2 regions of the Desulfoconvexum algidum genome follow, and region 2 is predicted to be linked to the other one. Evidence: riboswitches for the same ligand, from Rfam matches in the RefSeq annotation. Region 2 holds a riboswitch; the other holds the start of a gene.
The links. Region 2 has a riboswitch for cobalamin ahead of ACZ45G_RS18980 (TonB-dependent receptor plug domain-containing protein). Riboswitches for the same ligand answer to the same signal wherever they lie in the genome.
Positions count from the first base shown of each region.

Region 1 (15,016 bases), 2.4 Mb from region 2:
GGATCAAAATCTCCGGTTCCCAGGTATTGGTCCGGGTGGTTGCAGATCTGTTTGAATTTTATCAGGGAAGACAGGATCAGCCCTTTTCTCTGAATGCCCTGGTCCGCTTGGGTGAGCCTTGCTTCCAATTCTTTGACAAAATCTGTATACAGCACCACCTGCTTTTTGCTGAGCTGGGGAAAGGTTTTCATCTCGATTTTTTCCGGAAGATCCGGAGCAATGGTCTTGTCTGTTTTCATTCGCCGGAGGATAAAGGGGGAAATCACCTTTTTTAACTGCAGGTATCTTGCCGGGTCTTTTTTTAATTGGGCGGAATAGGTTTTAAATTCCTTGGCGGTTCCCAAAAGACCGGGATTAAGAAAATCAAACAAAGACCAGAGATCTGTCAGGCTGTTTTCTATGGGGGTGCCTGTCATGGTAATTTTTGTAGCAGCTTTCAGTCTTTTGACCTGTTTTGACTGTTGGGTGGCTGGATTTTTAATGGCCTGGGCCTCGTCCAGTATCAGGCATCTCCATTGGATATCTTCCATCCATTTGTGTCGCTGGGCCATGGCATAGGTTGTTATAACAAGATTAAAAGATGCCAGGTCCGGTGTTTGTTTCGATTGTTTATTCTGGCCTTTTTTTAAATGCTCTTTTTTTAAATAACCAGGATGGGCGATATAATATTTCAGGTTGGGCAAAAATTTGAGTATTTCATTTTCCCAGTTTGAGATAAGGGATGCCGGTATAATGAGTAAGGATGTTGTCTCCGGCTCTTTAATCCTTAAAATGCTTAAAAACCCAAGGATCTGGATTGTCTTGCCAAGCCCCATGTCATCGGCAAGACATGCGCCAAAACCAAGGGAATCAAGAAATGAAAGCCAGTTTAATCCTTTTTGCTGATAGTGCCGAAGGATTGCAACAAAATCTTTTGCAGGGTCGGAACTTATCACAAGTTCAGGCTGGTTGAGTCGTTTGACAATGCTTTCAAGCCATTCCCCGTTTGATATTTCCAGATCTGTTTTATCCCCGGAGGAGAGTCTGTCGGGGTGAAGCTGCAATTGAAGGGCTTCTTTGATGGTAAGGCCGGTATCGTTTTTCAATAGAGCCTTTTCGTAGGCATTGAGCAAGGTTTGAAGTCTGACTTTATCCACTTCGATCCAGCGGTTTTTGATCCTGGCAAGCCCGCTGGTCTGGGCAAGGAGTTCTTGAGCCTCTTTCAGGGTAATGGGCGTGTCTCCCATCAGGATATCGGCCTGGAAATCAAGCAGGGTATTCATCCCTAGAAAGGAGGGTTCACTGTTGCCAAGACTGATTTTAACGATCGGTTTTGAACTACTCTTTTTCCACCAATCCGGAATTCGGCAAATGATACCGCAGTGCTCAAAGCTTGGAATCTGCTGTAAAAAAGCATAGGCATCTTTTGTGTCCCAGGCAAGGTGGTGGAACAATTCTCCCGTATCCAGCAGTTTTTTTAACAGGCCACTTTTTTGTGCTGCGGCATGGACCGTGGTGAGCAATTCCAATAATTGGTCCTGGTGATCCCGGTACTCTTCCAGGGCATAGTGGAGGGGACGGTGTTTTTGAGAATTTTTTGATTGGGTGGCATAGGTTGCAAGGAACTGAAACGGGAAGTCTTCATCCTTGCTTTCCACGAGATGAAAATAAACCCTGCCGGCCAAATGAATGTGGGGGCTGAATTCATGGAAAAATTCCTTTACACTGCCGGGAAATATTTTAATTTCCCTGGAAAAAAGCTGGTTCAGCTCCTTCCACATATCCGACAAAAGCGTCCTGTCCAGATACTCCCTGCCGATCATAAGCGGGGCTGAATCCATTAAGTTGTCTAATTCTTCCGGTAAAACATCAATGTCGGCGTTGTGGCGGATATCTTCAATATCAGGAGTGCGTTTGAGCTTTTCCAGGAAAACTTGTGCCAGACCCCGCCAGAAGTTAAGGGAAGGGGACAGGGGTATTTTATGGTCGGAACAGCCCAGACGAAGCAGCCATTTTTTATCATTTTCACTGTATGAAGTGTGGATTTCCGCATTTAATGCCTGCTGTTTTTTTCCCAGGCGTTCCCCGGAATTTTCCCAGGTTAATACAAGCTCATGGGAGGGCATGATGTCTGCTATAAGTTCTTTCATTGCCTGCCTGCTTATCTATACCTGAATGGCAGGTGAGACTTGTGTAAATTGTCTTTTAGATTTGAATTCATAGGGCTCTTTTTATCAGACAGCCAATGGAATGATCAAGTGTTTTTCCTGGGGTAGGGTCAAAAAAATGGCACCCCTTATAAAAAGGAATCGAAATCAAAAGGATTGGATGAAAAGCGCTCGTTTGTCTTCACCCATATACTTGACATCCGGTGTTGAAAAGGCGCATACTCGCGGTCATGGAAACCATATGGATAATAGGTGCGGGGAAATTTGGGATGCGTGCGGTAACCTCTTTGTCACGCCGGCACAAGAATTTGAAAATCGTGCTCGTGGATCAAGATTGCGAAAAACTTGATCGGGCCAGGGGGATGGCGTGTCTCACCGTACATTCAGATGGTGGCGCCTATTTAGAGACCCATTTAAAACCCGGTAATCTGCCCGACTGGATAGTGCCTGCACTGCCGGTTCATCTGGTTTGGGAATGGTGCCTCAGACAATTGGGGCCCGAAGGGTTAACCCGTGTGAACATTTCTGCTGAGATAGATGGGCAACTGCCCAATCCCATGCACGGCTCAAATGGAGATATCTATGTAAGCCATGCAAATTTTATTTGTCCCGTCAATTGCTGTGAACCCGATGATATCTGTACGGTTACCCAACAGCCCCGCAAACAGGAGATGTTTAAATTGCTTGCTAAATTGCGGTTTAAAGATTTTTCTTCATTGGTCATACAAAGCCATCAGCTGGCACCCGGGGTAGGGGGTTATGGTCCAGAGGCTCTTTTTTCATTGTTAAAAAAAATTAAGGGGATAAAAGGGCCCTTTCTTTTGAGTACCGCATGCCGATGCCACGGTGTGATTACTGGGGGGACCCATAAGAGATAGGTCCCTGGTGCTGTTTTATGTGAGATTGACATTGATATTTTTTGCCATGATCAGGGTGCTGTCTGTTGCAAGGTCCTTGATATCAGAAGTGCTTATCCCGGCTTCCCCAAGCCATTGGCGTATGGTTGAGGATTCATGGCAGACGCCGTTAAAGGTGTTGAGCATCATGGCAAGGTCATAGAAAGAGCCTTTTTCGGGAGCCACCCCTTTCCGGTCGGGAAAATAATCGTGGATGACTATAACGCCCTTGGGGCGAAGAAGGGAGACAGCTTTTAAAAGCAAGATCCTGGCTTCCTCCGGTCCATAGGTATGGAGGAAATTGCTCATGCAGATCAAGGAAAACGTTCCTTCAAATTCATGGAATCTGAAATCCCCGCCGCAAAGGGTGATGCCGTCCCAGTCCTTCGTATCCGGGTACAGGGTGCGGGCCGCTTCAATAACCTCTGGAATATCAAAAAGGATTGCCCCGGTATCGGGTGCCAGTATCTTCAGTTCCCGGATCAGGCTGCCGGCGCCTCCTCCGATGTCCAGTATGGGGCCGCTGATGTTGTCCGGCTGGAGCAGCCGGACAATTTGCTTGGCTTTTTGCCGAACCAGGGTGTCGGTGGAAGTCACATAGCCAAGGGTCCTCTCTTCATAGGAAAGCGCGGTTAGCGGTTTTGCTTTTTTTTGTTCTGGCGCTATCTTTTGGGTAAGCGTATCCCATTGGGGACGCATATACTGCCGGTAAAGGAAGAACTCCCCCATATAGTCTCGTTTCCCCGGCACCAGGAACAGGGAGGAAGCTTTGGTATTGCACCAGTTTTCTGACCGGCAGGTGACAAGCCCTGTCTTTTCCATGGCCCGGAGGAGGCGCAACAGTTCCTCTTCTTGACTATTCGTCTCCCTGGCAAGGGTCTCCACCGAACAAAACTCCTGATCCATATACTGGAATAAGTTTAATTCAAGACCGGTAAACAACACCTGGGAATACCAATAGGCCGTGGACAGGTCTTCAAGAAACTGAAAACCTGTGTGGGCTGTTGTTACATCTTTAAATCCAAACGCCATGGGGGTGCGGCTCCATAAAATTAAATATCAGGCCTAGGGCTCTATGAGGGCTGGGCTGATATCGTTGGGGGTTGTTCCAGGCTGCCATGTGTAAGGTCACTGCCTTCTGGCGTATCCTTGAAAAAGGGTGCCAAAAGGGTTTCGTCAGATGGTTTGGTGGCAAGGGAAACCCCTATAAAAACAACGCCTGAGGCCAGCATGGAAAATATCACGCCATGTCCCATGAAGACAGGATGGAGACCTTCCAAAAACGGGGGGGACATGGGAGCAGTTTTTGCCAGATCAATGATGACAAGGCTCACCTGAAGGACAAACCCCGTGCACAGTGAGGCGATAGCTCCCGGTCCTGTTGCCCGTTTCCAGTAAAGTCCGCCCATGAGGACGAAAAAATAGGAGGCAGAGGCAATAAAGGTGGCAATATGGATGGCATCAATGATGCTGTGGATGAAAAATGATCCTGTGGTGGCCAGAAAGATGATGACAAGAACACTGATCCGGTTTACCAGGCGCATCTGTCGCATGGTGGCCCCGGGGTATAGGTGACGCTGGAAAATATCCCGGGCAATACACGAGGCCCCGGAGGTGGCAAAGGTATCGGTGCAGGACATGGCTGCCGTTGCAAGGGCCACGGCACAAAGGGCCAGGGCCAGGTTGGAAAATTTGCTGCCCATGATAAAGCTCAGCAAAGCGGGCTCTGCCTTGGCCATTCCCATGGGAAATCCCATTTTGGCAATTTCCGGATACAGGGCATTAAGCCCTAAGGCAATGAGGGCGCACCCCCCAAAGACAATTGCCACCAGAAAGGCTCCCAGAAACATGCCGTTCCGGGCACTTCGTTCATCTTTAGCTGCCCATACCCGCTGCCAGGGGTCCTGTTCCGTGATCCAGCCGGGAACAATGGCAAGGACAAAGATGAGCACCATGGGCATCCCTATGGAAATAGGGTTCCACCATCCGTCGGGCACGGTGGCGATCAGCTGGCCCGGTGACAGGTTTGTGGCGCTGCCGGCACTTCCCATGACCAGAAAGGCCATGACCAGGATAAAGGCGGACAGACAGATAAACTGGACCATATCCGTGGCAATAACAGCTGACAATCCTCCCAGGGTGACATAGATGGAAACCGCCAGACCCACAATCAATGCGGAATAGAGAGGATCAATTCCATAAAAGATTTCAAGTACCATGGCAAATCCTTTAATGTCGGCCACGGCAAAGAGGATCATGACCACGGTGATGATAATGGCCACGGGCAGTCTTAAAAAAGGCCCATACCGCATTTCAAGCAGTTCCGGCTGGGTAATGGCGGGCAGATTTTTGATCTTTTTCACAAAAAAAGCAATGATGAAAAGGGCCAGGATATTGGGGGCAACAAATCCCCAGATGGACCCCATGCCCAAGAGAATGAAAAACCCTATTACCGCCAGAAGGGCACCTGCTGTCAGCCAGGATGCGGCAGCGGAAAACCCGATGGACAGGAATCCGGCTGATTTGCCGGCCAGCCAGAAGTCTGTGGGGGATGTCTGCTGTTTGTTGAAATAGAGTCCGATCAGGATCAAACCGAAAATATAGATAAAAAGTACCAGAAGAAAAAGCGGGTATGCGCCCATAAAAAAACTCCCCGTCGGCAAAAAAAATCCCCAGCCGACACTAAGCTAAAAGTGTTCAGCCCGGGGATTTACCGTCTCTCCGGAAAGTTGTTTCATCTCTTTTCCATGGATATTCTGGCTGGTGGATCATCCTAATCACCGTGTCTTCCCATGCTGTCTCGTATTTGGTGTATCCAGCACAGTGACAGTGTACGGCTTTCGTTCCCACTTACAGCGGCGGGTCCGCCCCGGAATTTAACCGGGTTTCCCAAAGAAAAGTTTCTCTTAATTGTATTTGTCATTGAATCTTGTTCTCGGATCCAACGTGGGAGAGTCTATACCACAGTATTTATAAGGTTTCAATAAAGACTTTATATCTTTATTGCCCTGTTGTTTTTGATTCTTTTGTTGCATTGGCCTGGGGCATAATGGCGGCGTAGGCAATATAGTATTTAAATATATTACTCACATAGGTAACGGTTTCCCTGCCAATTCTTTTGGCGGCAACAACCTCGACATTTCTAAACCAGATGTTGGGATCCAAGTTCATTGATTTGGCCTCTCTTTGCAATTTTGAAACCCTGGCAGGGCCGGCATTATAGGCTGCAAATGTCAACAGTACCCGGTCCAGTTTGCCAATATCCGGGTCATTAAAGTATCGGTTCATAATAAACCGAAGATACTTGGTCCCTGCATGGATATTGGGTTCTATTTTTTCAATATCAGGGATGTTAATATTTTTATCCATTGCCGTTGTCGGCAGAATCTGCATCACACCGATGGCACCGGTGTTACTGCGCTTGCTTTGGTCAATACCGGACTCCTGAAAGGCAAGAGCCGCAAGCATCAGCCAGTCAAATTTATACATGCCGGCATATTTTTGAAAAAAAGAAATGGTATTTTCAAATCGTTTCCGGGCCTTGTCTTCAAGATTACTTTTTACATAGGTAGTATCCTTGAGATATCGTTGGAAAACCATATTTCCCATTAAGGTGCCTTTTTTGTTTTTTTTAACAAAGGCATTGATTTTTATTTTAAGCTCGGGGGTCTTTTTTTGAACGGCCCAGGCAATTTTAGAGTTTTCCCTGAATCTGATGTCCGGGTGGAGGGTGATATTCTTAAAGATTTTTGCCCAGAATTTCCCTTTGTGACTGTCAATGATCATCATGGGAATCAGACCTGCATTCAGCATTTCCAGAAGATCTTCATCCTCAAGGTTTTCATCGGCAAGAACAATCTTTATTCCGGCTTTGCCGGCAGCCGTCAATCTTTTGTTTGCCTTTTCAAGGCTTTCATAATAACTGCTTGATTTTCGCACATGAACTTTTTTGCCGCTCAAATCTGAAATTTCTTTAATTTCACCGGCTTTGGGTCCGGTTACTAAAATTTCATTAACTTCAGTTGAAAAAGGATCACAAAAATCAACCTGTTTCATCCGCTTGTCCGTGGCGGTTAAATTGCCCGCTGCAATGTCACCCAGTCCGTTTGCCAGATTTGAAATCAATTTTTCCCTGGGGGTGGGAATAAAGAGAACATGGAGTTTGAGATGGCGGGTTTTCAGTTCCGTATTGATGCTTTTTTCAAACTGCCGGACCATTTCGTAGGTTGCGCCGCGCTGGGTTCCCTTATCAAGGAAATAAAAGGTTTTGCTATAGGGTATCAAAACCCGAATTGATCGTTTTTGAACCATTTGATCAAAATCACCAGTCCATGGTTTGTTCAATGAGGCGATCACCTTCTTAAGATCTTTAGCCCCAAATGCAGGACAGGCGAACAAGAGACCTGCCGTCAAAATCAGCAACAATAAAAGTTCAATTTTACGAAGGGTCATTTTTCCATTTTTCAAAGGAGACCTCCTTGCTGTTTTTTGTAATGATATGGTATCAGAAGTTTAGAATTCGCTATAATAAAATAGATGGTTTTTTCCTGCAAGTATTATAAAATAAAAGTTCAGTGCAACAGATGGCTTTAATCTGGTTCTCATCTATACCCTCGGAGGTCACCCCCCAGGCCTGGTATCTTTTTAATCTTTGTATTTCTCATTATCTGGATGGGCATCGGTGGTATATGGTGGAAGGTGATCGGGCTTTATTAGGAGCGTGTGTTAGCAGGAAATGATTCTGTTTTCCGGCAGCTGTAACGTCTTGACGAGAAAGACTAAAAGATGGTAACAGGTCAGTTCAGGTACAAGATTTTTATGGCTTTGGTGGTGTAAAAAAAAGTGAGGCGGGTTATGTTAGATGTTTCCAGAACAACAAACACGATTTTGATGGTCAGACCCTATGATTTTGGATTTAATGAGGAGACCGGTCTGGACAATCAGTTCCAGAAGCGTCTGGACCTGTCTGAACGAGAGATCAATACACGAGCCAATGCAGAGTTCCAGGCCATGGTGGATACCCTGCGGTTAGAAGGGGTCACGGTTTTGATTCTGGAAAAACCGGAACCCGATGCACGCTCAATTTATGCAACATCAACCGATGCAACATCAACCGATGGAAAAAAGATCGCTGGAAAGCTACCGGATGCCATTTTTCCCAATAATTGGTTTTCAACGGAACATGACGGTACCCTGATCACCTATCCCATGGCGGCCATGAACCGTCGTCACGAGCGGCGGCCCGAAGATGTGGAAAAACTTTTAAGGGCCAATGGGTACAAGATTAGAAATGTCATTAATGTAGGACAGCTGGATGAAACCGACCGGTTTCTGGAGGGCACAGGTTCCATGATTATTGATCATCGGGCCGAGGTGGTCTATGCAGCAAGGTCCAACCGGTGTGATGAGGAGCAGTTTGATAATTTTATCCGTCTGCGGTTTTACGAACAGGGGATTTTGTTCAATACAAGAAGCACCAAGGGAACCCCCATCTATCACACCAATGTCATGATGAGTATCGGGGACAAGTTTGCCGTGGTCTGTTTGGACTGTATCCATGACACGGCGGAAAAAAAACAGGTGCAAACCTCCCTTGAAGCATCCTTTGAAGTCATTGAAATTTCCATGGATCAGATGGAAAATTTTTTCTGCGGTAATATCCTACAGGTCAATTCAGCCGGTGGAACGCCTTTGATTGTCATGTCCAAGAGTGCCTTTGAAGGCTTTACAAAGGAGCAGATCAAACGGCTTGAAACCCATGGTAAAATTTTGTTCATGGATCTTACCACCATTGAATCCGTGGGTGGGGGCAGTGCCCGGTGCATGATGGCGGAAATCTTTTCAGAAAAAAAATAACCATAACTTTTGGGGTGGTTTTGTAATTTCTAAGCAGTCTTTCTTCTCCCAGGCAAGACGTTTTTCATTAGGTATGGAATTAAAACTCGAAGTTTAGTATAAATAACATTTTGGTCAAATTTGATTTATTGGGGATGGGTTTCAACAAGAGATCAGTTCCCTGAGAGATAAGGAATATTATAAGGAATATTATAAAGATGCAAATGATTAATACGCAAAGACTGGGTGAGCGCTTTAAAATGCTGGCACAAATTGATTCAGAATCACGTCATGAAGCCAATATTTCCAAGGTGCTTGAAAAATTTTTATTGGATTTAGGGGCAAGTGTCTGTTTTGATGATGCAGCACAAAAGGTGGGCGGAGACTGTTCAAATCTGGTGGCAAAATTTAAAGGCACAATGGATGTTCCCCCCTTATTTCTTTCCGGTCACATGGATACGGTGCTGCCGGGCCGCGGGGTAAAGGTTCAATTTGAAAATGGGATTTTTACGAGCGATGGCACCACCATTTTAGGGGGGGATGACAAATCCGCCCTTGCCATCATTTTAGAAGTAATGGAAGTGATCAAGGAAAATAATCTTCCCTGTCCCCCCGTGGAAATTGTTTTTACCGTGTGCGAAGAAATAGGACTTATGGGGGCCAAACATCTGGATTATTCCCTGATGGATGCAAAATTTGGCTATATTCTGGATTCCACAGACACAGAAGGCATTGTCACCAAGGCCCCCAGCGCCAATAAAATTTGTATCAAGGTCCATGGCCGGGCAGCCCATGCTGGGTCAGCCCCGGAACGAGGGATCTCTGCTATTTTTGCGGCAGCCACAGCAATTTCCAGCTTGGAACTGGGTCGAATGGATGAGATTACCACCTGTAACCTGGGCACGATTTCTGGCGGCATGGCCACCAATATTGTGCCCGAATATGTGGAGATCCATGGGGAAGCCAGATCCCATGATTTGGAACGGCTAAAACAGGTTACCAACTCGATTATAGAAGGTTTTGAGACGGCCATGGAAAGGCTTCAAACCGAGGGTCAGGATCTTCCCCGGGTTGAAATTGAGGTGGAAGAGGATTTTCCCAACACCCATATTCCCGAAGACCATTTGGCCATTACCCTTGCCCGGAAGGCGGCTGACAATCTTGGCCGGGAACTGGCGAGCAAAACAATTGGCGGCGGGGCCGATGCCAATATCTTTTTCGGAAAAGGCGTTGTGGCCGGTGTGCTTGGTACGGGAATGACCGATGTCCATACCCTCAAAGAATCCATTGCGCTTTCAGATATGGAAAACACAGCCCAATTGGTGCTTGAAATCCTTCGGGTCCATGCCGCAGGGGATGTCCAATAAATGATACTTTATCTGGATTTGTTTTCCGGTATCAGCGGGGATATGACCCTTGGGGCCTTGATTGATCTTGGGGTGCCTTTGGAATGGCTTGAACAAAAGTTAAAACCCGTGTTGAGCGGATTTTCTCTTCAAAGTGAAATTGTGTTTAAGCATCACCTGAGGGCTGTGAACCTGGTTGTGGCGGTTGAAGACACTACCGCGGCAAGAACTTATCTGGATATAAGGGACCTTATTGGCCGGGCAGATTTGCCCGAACCAGTGAAAAAAAACAGCCTTGCCGCATTTGAACGAATCGCAAGAGCAGAAAGCACCATCCACGGAAAGGAAATTGAAACCGTCCATTTCCATGAAATTGGCGGCATCGATTCCCTGGTGGACATCATCGGCAGTTTTCTAGGGGTGGATTATCTCGGCATTAAAACCATCGTTTCCTCAAAGGTTCCCCTGGGATCAGGATTTGTGGACTGCGTCCACGGCAGGATCCCCGTGCCCGTGCCGGCAACCCTGGCCATCCTTGCGGGGATTGAGGTAACAGGTTCTGATGCGACCACAGAAATTGTGACTCCCACAGGCGCCGCCATTGTGGCCACCCTTGCCGGCTCCTTCGGGCCGATGCCTAAAATGCAGATTTCCCGCATTGGCTATGGGGCAGGAAAAAGGGAAACCAATTCCAGCCTGCCCAATCTTTTGCGCATGGTTTTGGGCGAGGCGGTTCCCCCTGCAGACAAAGACTATGAGTCAGATGTTTTGTTTAAGAATGAAAGTTGCCTTCATCAAGAAAAGGTTTTTGTGGTCAAGACCAATGTGGATGACATGAACCCGGAAATTTTGGGATTTGTCATGGAGCGCCTGTTTGAAAACAAAGCTCTGGATGTCTCTTTTACACCAATCCAGATGAAAAAAAACCGGCCCGGCAACCAGATTGAGGTGATTTGCCATGGCAAGGATCTTGAGACGCTGTCCCGGCTGATTCTTACCCAGACCACGGCCATCGGGTTGCGATACCATGAATGTGAACGGGTAGTGCTGGAACGTGCGGTGGTGACCCGGGAAACCCTTTGGGGAGAGGTTTTGGTGAAAAGAATCAAGGGCCCGGATCGGGTGAGATATGTGCCTGAATATGAGGTCTGTAAAAAAATTGCCCTTGAACAGGACCTTCCCCTAAGGGATGTCTATTCAAGGATTATGGCAGAGGTGAATCCCCTTGACAGGGCCTAGGGCAGGATATACAAAATGAATACGGATACAAACCAGGTGAAACAAAATAGCAAGATGATTATTTTTGATCGATTGATACTGATGGTGGCGCAAGGATTCGGCCTGGGCCGCATACCTGTGGCGCCGGGTACCTTTGGCACCCTGGCAGCCATTCCTTTGATCTGGCTGATGGCGTGGTCGGATCCGGGGCTGATGGCCTTTTTTCTGGTCGGCCTGATCCTTTTGGCTGTTTATGTGGCGGACCGGGCTGAAACCCTCTTGGGGGCGAAGGACCCCGGCAGTATTGTGATTGATGAAATAGCGGGCTTTTGCGTCACCATGACCTTGGTGCCGGTGGGATGGGCAAGTATCGTGCTGGGGTTTGTCGCTTTTAGATGTTTTGATATTTTTAAACCGGTCCCTGTGAAATATTTTGAAAATAAATTTTCAGGGGGAGCCGGTATTGTTTTGGATGACATAATGGCAGGGGTGCTGGCAGCACTTGTGCTTAAATTTTTATATATAGCGGGTTTGTTTTAGGAGAAAAGGGATGGAAAAAAATTTAGACAAGGAAAAAGCTGTTCAGACAGTCATGAGTCAGATTGAACGTCAGTTTGGCAAGGGATCCATCATGAAGCTGGGTGGCAGGGAAGTCGAAGCCGTACCGGTTATCCGTACGGGCTCCCTGGCCCTGGACAAGGCATTGGGTGTGGGGGGATATCCCCGGGGAAGGGTCATTGAAATCTATGGACCGGAATCTTCGGGAAAAACAACCCTGGCCCTCCATGCAGTGGCAGAAGCTCAGAAAACGGGAGGTATTGCTGCCTTTATTGATGCCGAGCATGCCCTGGATGTTGCCTATGCCAAACGGTTGGGCGTGGATTGCGATGAGCTGTTAATCTCCCAGCCCGATACCGGTGAACAGGCCCTTGAGATTGTTGACATGCTGGTTAGAAGCGGTGGAATCGATATCATGGTCGTGGATTCGGTGGCAGCGCTTGTGCCCCGGTCTGAAATTGAAGGGGAAATGGGGGATTCTCACATGGGCCTCCAGGCGCGCCTCATGTCCCAGGCATTGCGAAAACTTACCGGCACCATTGGAAAAACCAATACCACCCTTATTTTTATCAACCAGATCCGCATGAAGATCGGTGTTGTTTACGGAAATCCCGAGACCACCACCGGTGGTAATGCTTTAAAATTTTATGCCTCCATGCGTCTTGAGATTCGAAAGGCGGCGGCCATTAAAGAGGGCCAGGATATTATGGGGAACAGGACCAAGGTCAAGGTGGTGAAGAACAAGTTGGCGCCCCCCTTTAAAAGTGTGGAGTTTGATCTCATGTACGGGGAGGGAATCTCCCGGACCGGCGATTTGCTGGACATGGGGGCCGAACTTGATATCGTTGACAAGAGCGGTTCCTGGTATTCCTTTGAAGGGGAACGCATTGGTCAGGGCAGGGAAAATGTAAAGGTCTTTTTAATTGATAATCCCGATATATTTGGAAAAATAGAAGTACGGGTTCGAGAGGCATTGGGAATTTCAGATGCACTTCCCAACAAGGCAAATACCAAAAAATAAGGACCTGCCCATAGATGGGTCAGGCCCCTGAGTAAAAAACCAGAAGTAAAAACCAGAAAAAAAAATAGAAGCAAAGATCAGGCGCAAAGATCGGGAGCGAAAACCAGGAGCGAAACTATGACAGGTAATGAAGCCAGGAAACTCTTTTTAGAATACTTTAAAAAACACAACCACCAGCAGGTTCGGTCCTCCTCCCTTGTGCCCCAGGACGACCCGACGCTTTTGTTTGTCAATGCGGGCATGGTCCAGTTCAAACGGGTCTTTACCGGGGATGAGAAACGCGAGTATGACAGGGCGGTCACCTCCCAGAAATGTGTTCGGGCCGGCGGCAAGCACAATGACCTGGAAAATGTCGGGTACACGGCCCGGCACCATACCTTTTTTGAAATGCTGGGCAATTTTTCCTTTGGGGATTATTTTAAGGACCAGGCCATTGAAATGGCCTGGGATTTGTTGACCAATGGATATGGATTTGACAAGGAAAAGCTTTATGTATCGGTCTACCTGGATGACGATGAAGCCTATGACATCTGGCGGGACAAGATCGGGGTTCCTGAAAATAGGATTTCCCGGATGGGGGAAGCTGATAATTTCTGGTCCATGGGGGATACCGGTCCCTGCGGGCCTTGCAGCGAGATCCACATTGACAGGGGCGAGGCCTTTGGCTGTGGCGCTGAAAATTGCGCTGTGGGCTGCGACTGCGACCGGTGGCTGGAGTTGTGGAACCTGGTTTTCATGCAGTTTGAGCGCTCGGAAGACGGCACCATGACGCCCCTGCCCAAGCCCAGCATCGATACGGGCCTGGGACTTGAGCGGGTCATTTCTGTGCTCCAGGATGTTCCCACCAATTATGATACCGACCTTTTTATGCCCATCATGGAAAGGGTGGGACAATTGTCCGGCAGGAAGCGAAATGAATCTCGTCTGGTGGAAGTGGCCATGAAGGTGATTGCCGATCATTCCCGTGCAACGGCTTTTTTGATCTGTGATGGTGTGCTGCCTGCCAACGAAGGCCGGGGCTATGTGCTGCGTCGCATCATGCGCCGGGCCATTCGTTACGGCAGAAGCATCGGTCTTGTGAAACCCTTTCTCCATGAGACAGTTCAGACGGTGTTCCAGATCATGGACGAGGCTTATCCCGAACTCAAAGAGTCTGCTGCCTTTATCCTCAATGTGGTGAAAAACGAGGAGGAAAAGTTTTTGGAAACCCTGGGGACGGGGATGAAATTACTGGAGGCCACCATTGAGGACACCCGGAAACAAGGGCAGTCCACCATTCCCGGAGCGGTTATCTTTAAGCTTTATGATACCTTTGGGTTTCCTGTGGACATCATCTCAGACCATGTTAAAGAGATGGAGATTGAGCTGGACATGGAGGGGTTTGATATTGCCATGGCCGAGCAAAAGAAAAGATCCAGATCCAAGAAAAAATTTGCCGGGGTGGGGGAAGCCTATAAGCCCTTGACTTCCAACGGGGTTAAAACCTTTTTTGCTGGGTATGATGCCCTGGAGGTGGAATCCTATGTTTTGATCCTGGTGCGCGATGACAAGGAACTAGCGACAGCGGTCAAGGGAGACAAGATCGAGGTGGTCACTGCCCAGACTGTATTCTATGCGGAATCCGGCGGTCAGAGCGGTGATGCCGGAACCTTTGAAAACGAAAATTGTGTCATCGAGATTTTTGATACAGTGTCTGATCCTTCCGGGCTTTTTATCCACAAGGGCAAAGTGGTCTCCGGCCAGTGCGCCAAGGGGGATGTGTTTACCCTGAAGGTGGATGCAAAAAAGCGGCGGGCAACGGCGGTGAACCATTCGGCCACCCATATCCTCCACTCCGCCCTGAGAAAGGTTTTGGGGGATCATGTCAAGCAATCCGGGTCTTTGGTGACCGATACCCGGCTGCGGTTTGACTTTACCCACTTTTCCGCCATTACGCCTGAAGAGCTTGCAGCCGTTGAAAATGAGGTGAATTGGAAAATCCGGGAAAATCACGGG
Region 1 is NZ_AP042394.1:1,799,665-1,814,680, forward strand. Features, by position in the region: gene ACZ45G_RS08260 (DEAD/DEAH box helicase) at 1-2,129, opposite strand, end outside; gene ACZ45G_RS08265 (NAD-binding protein) at 2,378-3,025, shown strand; gene ACZ45G_RS08270 (methyltransferase) at 3,041-4,075, opposite strand; gene ACZ45G_RS08275 (sodium:solute symporter family protein) at 4,117-5,685, opposite strand; cobalamin riboswitch at 5,793-5,934, opposite strand; gene ACZ45G_RS08280 (MltF family protein) at 6,044-7,510, opposite strand; gene ctlX (citrulline utilization hydrolase CtlX) at 7,898-8,899, shown strand; gene ACZ45G_RS08290 (M20/M25/M40 family metallo-hydrolase) at 9,103-10,245, shown strand; gene larC (nickel pincer cofactor biosynthesis protein LarC) at 10,246-11,463, shown strand; gene ACZ45G_RS08300 (phosphatidylglycerophosphatase A family protein) at 11,479-11,982, shown strand; gene recA (recombinase RecA) at 11,993-13,021, shown strand; gene alaS (alanine--tRNA ligase) at 13,139-15,016, shown strand, end outside.
Region 1: it holds a riboswitch for cobalamin, as region 2 does, so the genes downstream of both, ACZ45G_RS08275 (sodium:solute symporter family protein) here and ACZ45G_RS18980 (TonB-dependent receptor plug domain-containing protein) in region 2, are expected to answer to the same signal.

Region 2 (15,016 bases):
AAGCCAAGACCTTCCAGCCATCCGGAACCGTGAAACAGACTTCCCCATGCCCAGGATCCGAAAATCGGATAGATCAAACCGGTGATGCACACAGAATACAAAAGATACCCGATAAACTTGGTTCTCTCGGCCATGGCACCGGAAACGATGGTAGCCGCAGTGGCTGCAAATACCACCTGGAACATCCAGAAAGCCAGTACCCAGGGATCTCCGCCTACTTTAAAATCGCTCAGGAAAAACCCGGTGGTCCCAAAAAAACCGGTTTTGGAAACACCGAACATGAGACCAAACCCAACAGCCCAATACACAATGGATCCCATTGAAAAATCCATGAGGTTTTTCATCATGATATTAATGGCATTTTTCGCCCGGGTAAACCCGGCTTCCACCATGGCAAATCCTGCCTGCATGAAAAAAACCAGGACTGCGCAAACAAGTGTCCAGACATAATCGGCATGGGTCTGAACCAGACCAATGGCTTCGCTATTGCTAAGGACTGTGGGGGTATCGTCCCCGGCAAAGGCTGTTGACAAAAAACAGACAAGCAGTGTGAATAGGGTTACGATATATTTCATTTGGAATATCTCCTTTTTTAGGGTTAGTTATAGGGCTTCCACGCCGGTTTCACTGGTCCTGATGCGGATCACATCTTCAATGGGCTGGATAAAAATTTTACCATCACCAATCTTTCCAGTTTTAGCACTGTTAATAATGGTCTCCACCACGGCATCCACCCTTTCATCATCCACAACAATGGACAGCTCCACCTTGGGAATAAAATCTGTCTGGTATTCCGCGCCTCTGTATATTTCCTTGTGACCCTTCTGCCGGCCAAACCCCTTGACCTCGGTGATGGTCATCCCGTTAATATTTATTTTGGTTAAGGCATCTTTTACCTCATCCACCTTAAATGGTTTTATGATTGCCAAGATTTTTTTCATGTTTTCTCCCTTTTTCAGATTTAAATAAAAACAACTTAATTTCTTAATTCTTCATAGAGCAAAAGGGGTGCCAAAGGCATTTTTTAAGCAAAATTTATCATAACTATTTGATTTTATAATGTTTTATTTCTAAAACTCTTTTTTGAAACCGAGCATGAAATTACATTATTGGAATTAAATTAGTTTCAATAGTGTAATTTCATAGCATATGACATAAAATTAACCTCTTTTTAATACAAAATTGTTTTTTCCTGCAAAACAACAGGAAGACTAAAATTTTAATACATCAGGGGAACTATCGACACAGGAGCATCTGCCCAAGGGTTTTGCCATCGGCATACCCTTGGGCAAATTTTTTATGAAAAAAAGGAAGGGACAATAATTTTAATGAAAAAGAAGGGAAGGAATAGAGACACTTGGCGCTTAAGTGGTATAGTCTGAGATCGGTTCTTATTTTTTTAATCTCTCGGTCATAGGCCGCGCCCGGAAAAGGAGCAGCATAAGGAGATGAATCAATAACAGAGGATGCAACATTATCAGGGAACCCGCTATTGTCAGGGAACGCACCAGGGGTACAAGCAGAGACAATGGCCCGGGCAGCAGCCTGTCCGCTTTTGAGGGCAAAATAGATTCCTTCCCCGAGAAGGTTCTCTCCAAATCCGGCAGCGTCCCCGGATAAAAGAACCCTTCCTGACCCGGGACAATGGGCATATCCCCCCACACCAATGGGATATCCCTTCACGGCCTGGAGCCGGTCCGTACCAAACCGTTTCTGGGCATACTCAACCAATTGCCTTTGTTTTAAAGCCGGATGACCTGTGGTGGAATAAATACCGATATTCAGATGATTTCCCTTGGGAAAAATCCAAAAATAACCTCGTCCCGGCATGGAAAAATCAAACTCCATTGAATGACGTTCAGAATGATCCACCCGGATATCCGCCTCAAGGGCAAGAGAACGGTTCACCCGACAAAAAGGATGGGTCAACCGCCTCACAATGGAATTGGCCCCGTCCGCACCGATAAGGTAACAAGATTTTATCAATTGATCGCTGGTTCTGATCTCTATATGAAGCTTTTTTTCTTCAATGGAAACAATTTTTTTAACCACCTGGAATTGAGCTCCTTTTCTTTGAACCATGTTCAAAGAAAAAAGATCCAGCTCCCATCGCTGGACCATATGGCACAGGGGGTTTTTATTCTGAATTACAAAGGCTCTCCCAGGTTGGGGACAAATTTTTATACTGCGGCACTCCTGCCGGATGAGAGAAGAAATATCATACCGGAATAATGCCAGGGCCTTGGGAGTAATCCCACCGGCACAGGCTTTTTTTTTAGGAAAAGCATATTTGTCCAGCAACTGCACGGAAAAACCCCTGGACAGCAAATCAAAGGCAGCAGCTGTTCCGGCAGGACCTGCCCCTATGATAACAACATCAACCATGGGAGCTAACAGATCTTAAATCAAATTTCAAATCAGTAAGTCTCCGTGGCCTGGAGAATTTTTAAGGTTAGTATAGAATTGTTTACAGATTTTACAGCATAGATCACATTCCCCAGCCGGATGGCATTCCCATTGGGTTCTCTTGAAAATCGCTGGGGATAGGCATATCCCGGATCCAGTTCAAGCAGATATAGATCCAGAACCACCTGGCCCTTTTCAATCCCTTTAAACACCAGGCAGGTATTTTTAACCGTTACCCGATCATTTTTTATCAATCGTAATTGTCCGGCCGATATCTGGGATTCTGCTTTGACATTTGCAGCAGTCCCCTGGGTCCTCCACAAGTCAGACCTTTCCTTGGACTTTGGTGTTGACACATAATAGGTCAGCCCAAAGGGTACGGCCAGGCAGAAAAAAATAAATAAAATGGCCAACCAGCCTTTTTTATTGGGTAATGAAATCTGTGTCTCCCCTTTTTAGCGTAAGAAAAAAACGTAATTAATTATATTCCCTGGTTTCTTTCCTGTCAAACCGGAAGTTAATTTTCAAGCCATTCTGGTATAGACAGACCTTTCACAAAAAAGGGGATGTTCGTTTTTGCCTGCGGATATCCCTTTTTTTATGGGAGTGTCAGGTGATGGTATCTGGGTCTTACAGGCGTCCTGAACGGAAGATTGAAATTATCAGCCAAAGCCCGAGAAAGGTTGCTATGACATATCCTGTAACGCCGAGAAGGCCGGTTAGCGATATTTCTGAAAACCCGGCAAACCCAAGGTCGATGTTGAAAAGTTTCTGGGAAGAATTAAGAATCAGGGCCGCAGCAATGGTGGAGGCAGCAATGATAATCCCCACAATCAGCCGGTTGATTCCCTTTTCCATGGATTGGTGAAGCCTGGAGGAGGTTGTGTGCCGGATCTCCATGGAAAAGCGGTTGTCTGCTGCATTGGCAAATAGTTTGCTGACGTTTGCCGGCATGGAGTGAAGATGGCCTGCTATTTTACGTGCATCTGCATTGAATCGTTTGAAAAGTTGGTCCGGTTCAAGCCGCTGCCGTATCAATTTTTCGGCATATGGTCTGGCGACTTGAAGAATACTTGACGTGCTGCTCAGTTTTTTCCCAATGGCTTCGTTCTGAACAAAGGTCTTTAAAATCAGCAGCAGATTCCTTGGCATGGTGACCCGGTGCTTGAGCACCAGCTGCATTACTTTTTCATAGACCTCTCTGACAGAGATGGTGGGAAGAGAGCGGCCATAAAAGGGTTCACTGACTTCCTTCAAGTCTGCTTTGAATTCCTTGAGCCGGATCTTTTTTTCGTCCAGGAGCCCCATCTCTTTCAAGGCGTCCATCACCTGATCATAATCGTGATCTGCAAACCCAAGGCAAAGATTGGCAAGTTCCTTCATCATTTCATCATCCACGTAACTCATCAGCCCGAAGTCGATAATGCTGACCCGGCCGTCTGCCATGACAATGGTGTTTCCCGGGTGGGGATCGGCATGGAAAAACCCGAACTCCATGAGCTGTCGGGAGAAGGAGCGCAGGCCGATAAGCCCAATCGCCCCGGGATCGATGCCCGCGGCTTTTATGGCCTCTACCTGATCGACCTTGACACCGTCAATATACTCCATCACCAGAACTGACCGGCTTGTGAATTCACGATAGACTTTGCAGATATGCAGTTCGCGTGTATGCTTGAAATTATTTCTGAACCGTTCAATATTACCGGCCTCCACAAACATGTCCAGTTCGTTGAAGACGGTCCTTTCAAATTCTTTGACAAGGTTCACGGCACCCAGCATCCTGCCTCGTTCAGAACGATTCTCTATCTTTTGGGCAAGATAATACATCAGCCGGATGTCTTTGCGGATAATGGGAAGGATGTCGGGCCGGATCACCTTGACAGCAACCCTTTCTCCTGAAAAAAGCCAGGCTTCGTGGACCTGGGCCACAGACGCTGCGGCAATGGATTCTGGATTGAAGCGATCAAACAGAACTGTCAGCGGTTTGCCCAATTCCCTCTCCACCACGCTGGAAATAGCCGCCACAGGAAGGGGGCGTACCTGATCCTGGAGTTTTTTGAATTCATTTACAAATTCAGAAGGCAAAATATCATCCCGGGTGCTCAACAGCTGACCAAGCTTGATAAAGCTTGGTCCGAGCCGCTCCATGCAGAAGCGGACCATCCTGGGGGACGGGAAATCGGTCTCAGCAGCATCCCGGCTTTTTTCCGAAACGCCAGGCGCCTTGGACGCACCCCTGGCAATACGGCCGGCAATATCCCTGATCCCATACCAGCCGACAACGCGGAGGATGTGCACAAGCCGCCAGAGCAGCTTAAAATTCAAACCGAGTCTCAAAACAATCATTCGTCAGAAGCGACGGCCGATTTGTCTGCAGAGACTTTATCCCATTTTTTTGCGATCTCTTTTAGTTTGGAACCATCGGAGATATAATGCTCAACATAGCCACAGTTGACACAGACATAGTTGTCGATGGGAGCCATGCTTGAAAGGCTTATGGGGATTGAATTGCTGGCAAAAGGTCCGCCTTTCAGAAGATTGGCGATAGGACCGTCTTTAACGATCAGTTCAGCACCTGAATAGACTTCTCCGGAACCACATTTAGGGCAATTGGCGTCTTTCATAATAACACCTCCTAATAACATCATGTTAAGAGTAAATGGCTGTTTTAAGTTGTCACTCAACTCCCAGGCAAGGCAGATGCCTGTTCATGAGAGCCCACACCGGAAGGGGCGTCGGCTGTAATCGACCTGGAAGATCTTTTACACTATCACAGTCTGCCAAAACTTGCCAATGCCTGATTCCATTTGAGCTGCAAATTTAAGATCTCTTTGGGTAAGCACACGTGTTTGGATATCATGGGGGTGCAAAATCAGGTGGTCCTATGATTTTTTTTAACGGTTATCTTCGATAAGGATCACGCGTTCTCTTTTCGAACCAGGGAGAGAACCATGGCTTCCACCACATCTCCGATGCGTGTCATATGCGCAATTCGCTCGACTTCTGTCCGGCCTGGATAATTTCGAAAGGCGATAAGAATACCGGAAAGACATGCAAACAGGGTATGGGCGAAAATCCGTGCCTCTCGATCACACCCAAGTTTCTTGAATACCGATTCAAACAAATCCATGAGCCTGCGGCCAATTTCATTGAGCTGGTCCACCGCCGCCATGTCCTTGTTTCCGTGGAGGGCAAAATGGGTAATCATCCGCCATTGGGCAGTATGGGTAATATAATATTCCAGAAAATGGGTGATACAAATCTTGACAAAAATTTCCCCCCGGTCCATACTAATCGGGTCCTTATCCGGTTTCTTCCGACCCGCCTGACCCATACCAGCCTTATGGATGCGCGATTGAAGATCATCTATGAAATTGCAGGAATCCATATAAGCGATTTTGGCATACAATTCTTCCTGGCTTTTAAAATAGGTGTAGATGGAAGATTTTGCAATGCCCGCTACCTTTGCAATCTCAGCCATACTGGCCTTGTCATAGGTTTTCTGGCCAAAGACTTCCCGGGCTGCATCAATAATAATCTGCTGTCGAAGTTTTCTTTCCTTTACCTTTAGTTTGCTGAGGGTATTGTTTGTATTCATTGGTGTCCTGTATTGTTTGGGTTCTGACCTGCTCTTTTCCCATATCACACCCAGAAGAAATCATCAAGCAATGGTTGACATGTCGACCGGTGTTCGATATAAAAACCAATAGACAAAAAATCGTTCTGTGATTTTTATCCCCATTGACACGGCACAGAAAAAGGAGAAGAAATGCAGGTAAAAAGGCCCTGGTTTGACCATTACGCAAAAGTTCCCCACTCCATAGACTACCCTAGTGTGACCATGTACGAAGCTGTGATGAAATCGGCCAAACGGGTTCCGGATAAAATTGCCTGGGATTTCATGGGCACCCTGTGTACCTACAATAAATTTGCAGAAGCCATTTGCCTTTGCGCCGATGGTCTTGCCGGCCTGGGACTGAAAAAGGGAGACATCATTACCATCTCCATGCCTACCTCTCCCCAGGGAATTATCTGCTTTTATGCCGCCAACAAGCTGGGAGCAGTGGCCAGCATGATCCATCCCCTGTCCACGGAAAATGAGATTGAATTTTATTTAAATATTTCCAACTCTTCCATGGCCCTGACCCTGGATGCCTTTTATGGCAAATTCAAGGCTGCCATGGAAAAAACCCGGTGCAAACGACTGATTCTGACCCGGATAGGAGATTACCTGTCCCCTGTCAAGCAATTGGGTTTCTGGCTGACCAAGGGGAGGAAAATCCCCAAGGTCCCCCGGGACTCAAACATCTCATGGTGGCAAGACCTGATGAACGGTTCTTTTCCAAAACAAAACAAAACGCAAATGGAAGCCCACGACACCGCCGTAATTTTATACAGCGGCGGCACCACGGGAAAACCCAAGGGAATCTTGCTCTCCAATATGAATTTTATTTCCCAGGGCATGATGGTGGCGGCCTGGGGCAATCTGGATGAAACCGATTCCATTTTGGCCATTCTGCCCATTTTCCATGGGTTCGGCTTGGGGGTTTGTGTCAATGCGGCCTTTATGGGAGGGGCCAAAAGCATATTGGTTCCCCAGTTCACCCCCCAAATTGTGGCCAAACTCATACGAACCAAAAAACCCAGCTTTATCATCGGTGTCCCCACCCTCTATGCCGCTTTGAACAAGAACAAGGATTTCCGAACTGCAGACCTTGACTGCCTCAAGGCGGCCTTCTGCGGTGCCGACACCCTGCCCGGGGTTGTAAAAGAAGAATTTGAAACCATTGTCAGGTCCCGGGGCGGCAATGTCAAATTATTGGAAGGATACGGCCTCACCGAAGCTGTCACCGCCATCATGGCCATGCCCATGGACACCTACCGCGAAAACAGCATCGGGGTTCCCTTTTCAGATATGGACGCTAAAATTGTCATACAAAACACCACTAAAGAGGCTCCCCTGGGGGAAGATGGCGAAATCTGCATCAGCGGCCCTGCTGTGATGAAAGGCTACTTAAACCAGAAAGAAGAAACCGACAAGACCCTGAAAATCCATGGGGACGGTAAAACCTGGCTCCACACCGGTGACATCGCAAGCCAGGATGCGGACGGATTTTTTTATTTTAAACTGCGCCAGAAGCGGATGATCAAATCTTCGGGCATGAATGTTTACCCGGCCCAGGTGGAAGATGTCCTCTACTTGCACCCCCATGTGGCAGAAACTTGTGTCATTGGAGTGCCGGACAAGGAACAGGTTCAACGGGTCAAGGCCTTTGTGGTTCTTAAAGAGGGCGCTTTCCCCGATGCGGCCATGGAAAAGGAGCTTATCACCCACTGTCAAAAAAATTTAATCAAATGGAGCTGTCCGCGAACCATTGAATTTAGACTGACCCTTCCCACCACCCTGGTGGGCAAAGTGGCCTTTAAAACACTGGAAGACCAGGAAATACAGACTTTACGCCAACGAGGCGAATACACAGGAGACCATTGAAGATGAAAGAAATCGATCCCTTCCACATTGCCATAAAGGATCCAGCCGCCCTTGCTGCCGGCATCCGGGAAAAATCCGGCAAGATCATCGGGTATATGTGTTCCTATGCCCCGGAAGAACTCATCCATGCCGCCGGTTTTCACCCCATGCGGCTGTTTTCCTCAAAATCAGAGATCAGCCTGGCGGAAAACCATCTCCAGGCCTATTGTTGCTCCCTGGTCCGGGGGGTGCTCGAAGACAGCCTGGCCGGCCGCCTGGATTATTTAGACGGTACGGTTTTCCCCCACACCTGTGATTCCATCCAGCGCTTAAGTGATATCTGGCGGCTCAACACAAACTATGGTTTTTTTGCCGATGTGGTCATGCCGGCCAAGCTCAACACCGAAAGTGCAAGAAACTATATGACAGAGGTGCTCAAAAAGTTCAAAACCGACCTTGAAAAGGCCATTGACCATCCCATTACCCCGGCAGATCTTGAGGCCTCCATTTGCCTTTTCAACCGCATCCGCAAAAATCTGGCCCGGATCTACGAACTCAAAAGCCAGTCCCCGGGCATTATCAAAGGAATTGATCTGTTTGCCATTGTCAAGGGCGCAATGATCATGGACAGAGAGGAACTTGCCCAAAGGCTTGAGACCATTGTCCTCCTCCTTGAAAAAAAAGACCCCCCTCCTTCTTCGGCCAAACGGATCATTCTTTCCGGCTCCATCTGTGACATGGTCGATATTTACAGTCTCATCGAAGCCTGTGGCGGCACTGTGGTGGCAGATGATCTGTGCACGGGCAACCGTTGGTTTGAAGGGCTTATTCCTGTGGATATTGACCCCTTGGAAGCCTTAACCGCCCGGTATTCGGACAGGGCCATCTGTCCGGCCAAACACTCGGGCAACACGGTCCGGGGGGAAGCCCTTTTGGCCCTTGCCAAAACCCACAGGGCAGACGGGGTGATCTTTGCTCTCTTAAAATTTTGCGATCCCCATGCCTTTGACTATCCCTATATGAAAGAATTTTTAGACAAGGCTGCCATTAAGAGTCTCCACCTGGAATTAGATGACCAGCAGCAGGGACAAGGACAGCTTTCCACCCGTCTTGAAACCTTTATGCACATGATTTAATCCTGTTTTTTATAAATTTTAAGGAAACATTCCATGACGGATACAAACCAAAACAAAGACACGGCCAAGGAAAAGGACAACGACAAGGAACAACGAAAAATAAAATCCGCCAAAAAAATGCGGGAAATCATGACCACCTATTACCTGGAAGCCATGACAGCCCGGGAAAACAACAAAAAAATCGCATGGATCACTTCAGGGGGGCCTGTGGAACCCCTGATCGCCATGGATATTATCCCCATCTATCCTGAAAACCATGCCGCCATGATCGGGGCCTCCAAAATGGGGGAAGACCTGTGCGTAAAGGCAGAAGAAATGGGATACAGCTCAGATCTTTGTTCCTATGCAAGGGCAGACATTTCCTGTGCCCAGGTCAATGGTGGACCCATTGGCGGGCTCCCCAGGCCGGACATGCTGGTCTGCTGCAACAACATCTGCGGCACGGTACTCAAATGGTATGAAGTCCAGGCCCGACACTTTAATGTTCCCTTGTTCATCCTGGACACCCCGGTCTGCCACAATGGATATTCCCGGCAAATTGCCGCCTATGTCCGGCGTCAGATAGACGAATACATTGTTTTTCTTGAAACCGTGACCGGGAAAAAATTTGACCACGATAAAATGACGCAGGTGGGACATCTTGCCCTCCAGGGCCAGAAGCTCTGGCAGAAAGTTCTCAAGACCACCACCCACAAGCCCTCTCCCATGAGCGCCTTTGATGCCTTTTTCTTTTTGGCCCTCATCGTAACCCTCAGAGGAACAAAGATCGCCGTGGATTTTTACGAAGAATTGGCCCAGGAAATGGAAGAACGGGTACGAAAGGGCATCAGCATCATTCCCCATGAACGCTACCGACTGCTCTGGGACAATTTGCCGGTGTGGTACCAGCTAAAATGGTTGTCCCAAAAATTTTCAGATCACAATGCCTGCCTTGTGGCAGACACCTATACCTCTGCCTGGTGCTCGGCCATTCAATATATTGATGAAAATAAATTTTTAGATTCCATGGCCCAAGCCTATACCCGGATTTATCTAAACATTGGTGTGGACGAAATGGCAGATCAGGTCATTGACATGATCCGCCTCTATGATGTGGATGGGTTTGTCATGCACTCCAACAGATCCTGCAAACCCTACTCCTTTGGCCAGCTGGACATCATGGAAATTGTCCGAAAAAAAACCGGTATTCCCGTGCTCATGTTCGAGGCAGACATGGTGGATCCGCGAAACTTTTCCCTTTCCCAGACAGACACAAGGATTGATGCCTTCATGGAAATTATCAAACAAAAGGAATAAAGGAATGGTTAAACATATGATTTTTGCAGGCATAGACATCGGCTCCATAACGGCAAAAGCCGCCCTTATCAAAAATGGCAAACTGATAGGAACTCTTGTAATCCCCACGGGATACAACCCCGTGACTGCGGGGGAGAAGGTCTTTTCCGACCTGTTGGCCCAAACCAAAATCAACCCCAAGGATGTCACGGCCATCGTGGCCACGGGATATGGCAGAAACTCTGTGGCCTTTGCAGACAAAGCCATGACCGAAATCATCTGCCACGGGGTGGGTGCCCATTTTTTAAACCCAAAGATCCGGGGCATTATTGATGTAGGAGGACAGGACAGCAAAGCCATTGCCCTGGATACCAGCGGCCAGGTGGAAAATTTTGCCATGAACGACAAATGCGCGGCAGGGACAGGCCGTTTCCTGGAGGTCATGGCCAAGGCTCTGGAGGTCGAACTCAATGAGCTTGGCAACATGAGCCAGAGCTCCAATGCCCCCTCCAAAATTTCCAGCATCTGCACTGTTTTTGCAGAATCAGAAGTGATTTCCATGATCGCCGGGCAGCAGAAAAGAGAAGATATCATTGCCGGCATCCATGAATCTGCGGCCGCACGGGTGGGCAGTCTTGCCACCAAGGTCAAGTTACAGAGCCCCGTGATCATGACCGGCGGGGTCGCCAAAAACAAAGGGATGGTCAAAGCCCTGGAAAGCCGCCTGGGCATTGAAATATTGGTGGGCGATTTTCCCCAGGAAAACGGGGCCATCGGCGCTGCTGTCCTGGCTTCCAGATTGAAACGGTAGGTGGCGTGACCATTCCATGGTCAATCACCTTGAAAAAATCCGATATCACTTCTGCTGTTTCATTCTTTCAACCAGGGAGGAAAGCAATTTCCCATTGGGTGCTTTTGCCATGGGATTCACCGTTAACAACGCTTCCCATGCAAGAATACCGCCGGCCGTATCCTCCATATCATGCATGAGCACCACTCCCTTGTTGAACCGGGCCGTCTCAAAGCCAGGATCTGCAGCAATGGCCAGGTCAAATGTTTCAACGGCCTTTTTGGGATTTTTGTTCCGCCGGTACATCACCCCCATATCGGTCAAGACAACGGGATCACCCGGTTTCAGAGCCAATGAACGTTCATAGGCATCAATGGCATCCCCAAACCGGTTGGCATCAAAAAACAGATTCCCCAGTTGATTCCAGGCATCCACATTATCCGGGTTTTCCTTTAGGAATTGTTCCAGTTTTAAAATTCTGGAACCCGTCTCAGCCGACATCTCCTGTCCTTCCGGATGATCATGGGGATCTGACGGTTGCTGTGCTATTGGTGCCATTGGCGTATCCCCAGCCAGTTTAAATGAGGTATACATGGCCCCCACCATAAATCCAAATGTAATGGAGACCAAGATTGCCATATAAAGGGTCTGTTTGTGAACCAAACCCGTTGGACCATTTTCTTTCTTTTTATCCATCTGTTCCCCACTTGCTTTTAAATTAATAATTTTTTAATTATAATCACCCCAGCCGTCCTGGCAATGGGCTGAAAAGGCAGTTCCCTAAAAAAAATCATTTGACTTTGACTCAATTTTTATAATCTGCTCTTTTGGGCAATCACCCTAAAATCCGTAAGGGACCCCTTAGGAGATGTTGTATCAAGGGACCTTTTCCATGACCAGCTCACCACCACCCTGCCAGGCATGCCCGACGGGAGCTATCTGGTTTTGCGATATGTCACCCGTTTTGCCAATAAAGCCCATGCCGTTGAATCCATCACCCTCATGAAAGAATCCGAGGGCACATGGCGGGTAGCCGGCTATTTTATCAAATAGATCATGAAAAGAATTCTAACTCTAATATATTTTTCTGGCCTTCTGCCTGGTACCGGCACCTCTTTTTGCCACTTCCCTGGATGCAGGTTCTCTATTTTTCTATACAGCGGACCTGCCAAAAACAAAGGACTTAAGAAAAGTCTTGAGAAGTATCTTCTCTGCGACATAAAAATGGTGGAATCGCCCCCATTCACAGTGGCCTTGTGATCATATTATGGTGATTAGATAAAAAATAAAATTCACCTTAAATTGCCTCTTTTTTTTACTTGACTTTGTGTTTTATAATCAGTAATAATATTTCATATTCAGGTGCTCATTGTAAGAGCTTGATAGGGAACCGCGTTAAAGTCGTGGACGGGCCCGCCGCTGTAATTGGGGACGAAAGCTGCAGTATGCCACTGACCTTATGGTTGGGAAGGTGCAGCCGGTAGAATGATCCAAAAGTCAGAAGACCTGCCTGAACGGTAGTCAAAGGAAAACGCCTTGGGGACGAAGGTGCTTCCTGTTTATATTCTAAGGATAAAAAGGGAATCCCTGGATTGAAAGTTAATTTCGGTCCGGGGATTGTTGTTTTCCGGACCGATCACTACATTTTAATGGAGATTTTTAAATAATGAAACATTTGATTGTCCGGTGCCTTGCCTTGCTCTTATGCGTGTTGACGTTTTCCCTGCCTGCCTGGGGAGAAGAAGCGATTCCTTCTGAAACAACCCCCCAGGTTATGGAAACCATGGTGGTAACCTCGGGAAGAATCAAGGAAAAAAAAGAAAACCTGACCACCAATATTACGATTTACACACAAGAGGATATCCAGCAGGCCTCTGTTCAGAACTTGAGTGATTTATTGGCCAAAGAAGGATTTATGATCCGGGAATACCCCAATTCAACCAGTTCCGTAGAGATCCGTGGATTTCGAACAGATACCCATGGCAATGACCTGGCCAGCCATGTGTTGATCCTAATCAATGGACGACGTGCCGGTACCGGAAACATGGCAAAAATTACCATGGATAATGTAGAGCGTATTGAGGTTATCCGAGGTCCCGGGTCGGTTCAATACGGTGCTTCCGCCATGGGCGGGGTTGTCAATGTCATTACCAAACAAGGGAAACGCAAGCCTTCCTTCTTTGTTGAAGGCAACTTGGGAAGCTGGAACTACAAGGATGCCTCTGCCGGATTTTCCGGTCAGTTCAAGGCCTTTGACATTTCAGCAACCCTTTCGAAATCATCCCAGGATGACTATGACACGGCTGACGGTACCCGGTATTACAATACCGGGTATGATTCCAAGGAACGGGTCAGCTTCAATGCAGGCTGGACGTTTGTGCCTGATAACAGAGTCAGTTTTTCTTACACCGGATATGAAGGAAAAAAAATTGGAAAACCGAACTATTTGAGCAGCAATGATCTGGACGATTATATAGACAATTCCTTAAAAAGTTTTGATCTTGTTTATGACGGGCAAACTGCAGACGGATTTTTACTATGGAACCTGCGCTATTTTAAGGGAAAAGACGAGTACGAGACCTTTGATCCGTCAACCAGCAACGCACGTGACTATTATCGGGATACAGACCACCAGGGGGCCCAGGCCCAACTGACGGCCAAGTGGGATTTCGCCCATGTAACAGCCGGAGTTGACTGGACCGATTATGCCATTAGCAATACCTATACTGCTGCCGGAAAGGAAAACACCTATGAAAACCCGGCGGCATTTCTCCTGGCGAAAACCAGTCTGATGGATGACAAACTGATTCTTTCAGCCGGGGGACGCTATGACAAGTATGAGGTAGAAGGTGATACCGGCCAGAGCAAAGATGATACCAATTGGTCCTCAAGTGTGGGCGCAGCCTATAAATTCACATCGGACTTAAGCGTCCGGGCCAATTATGCCGAAGCCTTCAGGATGCCTACTGCAGATGAACTTTTTATGTACAATGACTACGGTTCCTGGGGTATCTGGGCTGGAAACTCTGACCTGAACCCTGAAAAAAGCAAAACCTATGAAATCGGTCTGGATTACAACAAAGGCAGCCTGACAAGTGGCATCACCTATTTCCATACGGACTTTGATGACAAAATTGGCTATGCTTATGATGCGGTGACCAATATTACGGGCTATGAAAATATCCAAGGCGCCACCATCTCAGGCATAGAAGCAACCCTGCAGTGGGATATAGGGAGCCTTTTCGGCTGGTCCTATGAACTGGTTCCCTACGGTTCTTTTACCACTTTAACCGAATACGAAAATGAAGAGACAGGTAAAAATCTTCAGTATACACCGGAATGGACTGCCTCCTATGGTCTACGGTTTGCCAACGGCGAACAGGGGTTTTCCTCCCGCCTGAATTTTTCCTACATCGGCGAACAGGATATCTCCGACTATGAAGGCACCGGCGCCACCACCCTCGACAAATACACCGTTGCCGACCTGATGATTTCCAAACGGCTTTTCTCCTTTGAAAAATATGGCGCTGTTTCCTTAAAGGCTGAAATAACGAACCTTTTTGATGAGTCCTATGCTGCCGTTCAAGGGTACACCATGCCGGGCCGTACCTTTTATGCCGGATTGAGATATACCTTTTAAAGGAATTAAGAAGTGACATCAGACAAATTTCCATTTACTGTATGCATTTGTCTGGTTGGATTGGGTTTGGCCCTGCCTTGTTTAGGTGGGGCCTTTCCAATCACCTTTTCCCATGGGGCACAAAGACTACCCACAGGACAATGGAAACGCTCAAACAGGCGGTCTGCCTGAAGCCCTGGCTTGAAAACTCTACCCAATATCAATCATTGCCAGAACCTGGTCTCCTGAATCTCCATTTATACCCGCAATGCCATCAATATAACCAACCCCATGATTCGATCAGTCCAGGAACCTGAAAA
Region 2 is NZ_AP042394.1:4,173,432-4,188,447, forward strand. Features, by position in the region: gene ACZ45G_RS18915 (ammonium transporter) at 1-575, opposite strand, end outside; gene ACZ45G_RS18920 (P-II family nitrogen regulator) at 603-941, opposite strand; gene ACZ45G_RS18925 (geranylgeranyl reductase family protein) at 1,237-2,385, opposite strand; gene ACZ45G_RS18930 (hypothetical protein) at 2,418-2,819, opposite strand; gene ACZ45G_RS18935 (ABC1 kinase family protein) at 3,037-4,731, opposite strand; gene ACZ45G_RS18940 (hypothetical protein) at 4,749-5,030, opposite strand; gene ACZ45G_RS18945 (TetR/AcrR family transcriptional regulator) at 5,324-6,004, opposite strand; gene ACZ45G_RS18950 (AMP-binding protein) at 6,176-7,897, shown strand; gene ACZ45G_RS18955 (2-hydroxyacyl-CoA dehydratase subunit D) at 7,900-9,012, shown strand; gene ACZ45G_RS18960 (2-hydroxyacyl-CoA dehydratase subunit D) at 9,046-10,308, shown strand; gene ACZ45G_RS18965 (acyl-CoA dehydratase activase) at 10,313-11,098, shown strand; gene ACZ45G_RS18970 (tetratricopeptide repeat protein) at 11,144-11,773, opposite strand; gene ACZ45G_RS18975 (DUF4019 domain-containing protein) at 11,912-12,130, shown strand; cobalamin riboswitch at 12,421-12,605, shown strand; gene ACZ45G_RS18980 (TonB-dependent receptor plug domain-containing protein) at 12,744-14,717, shown strand.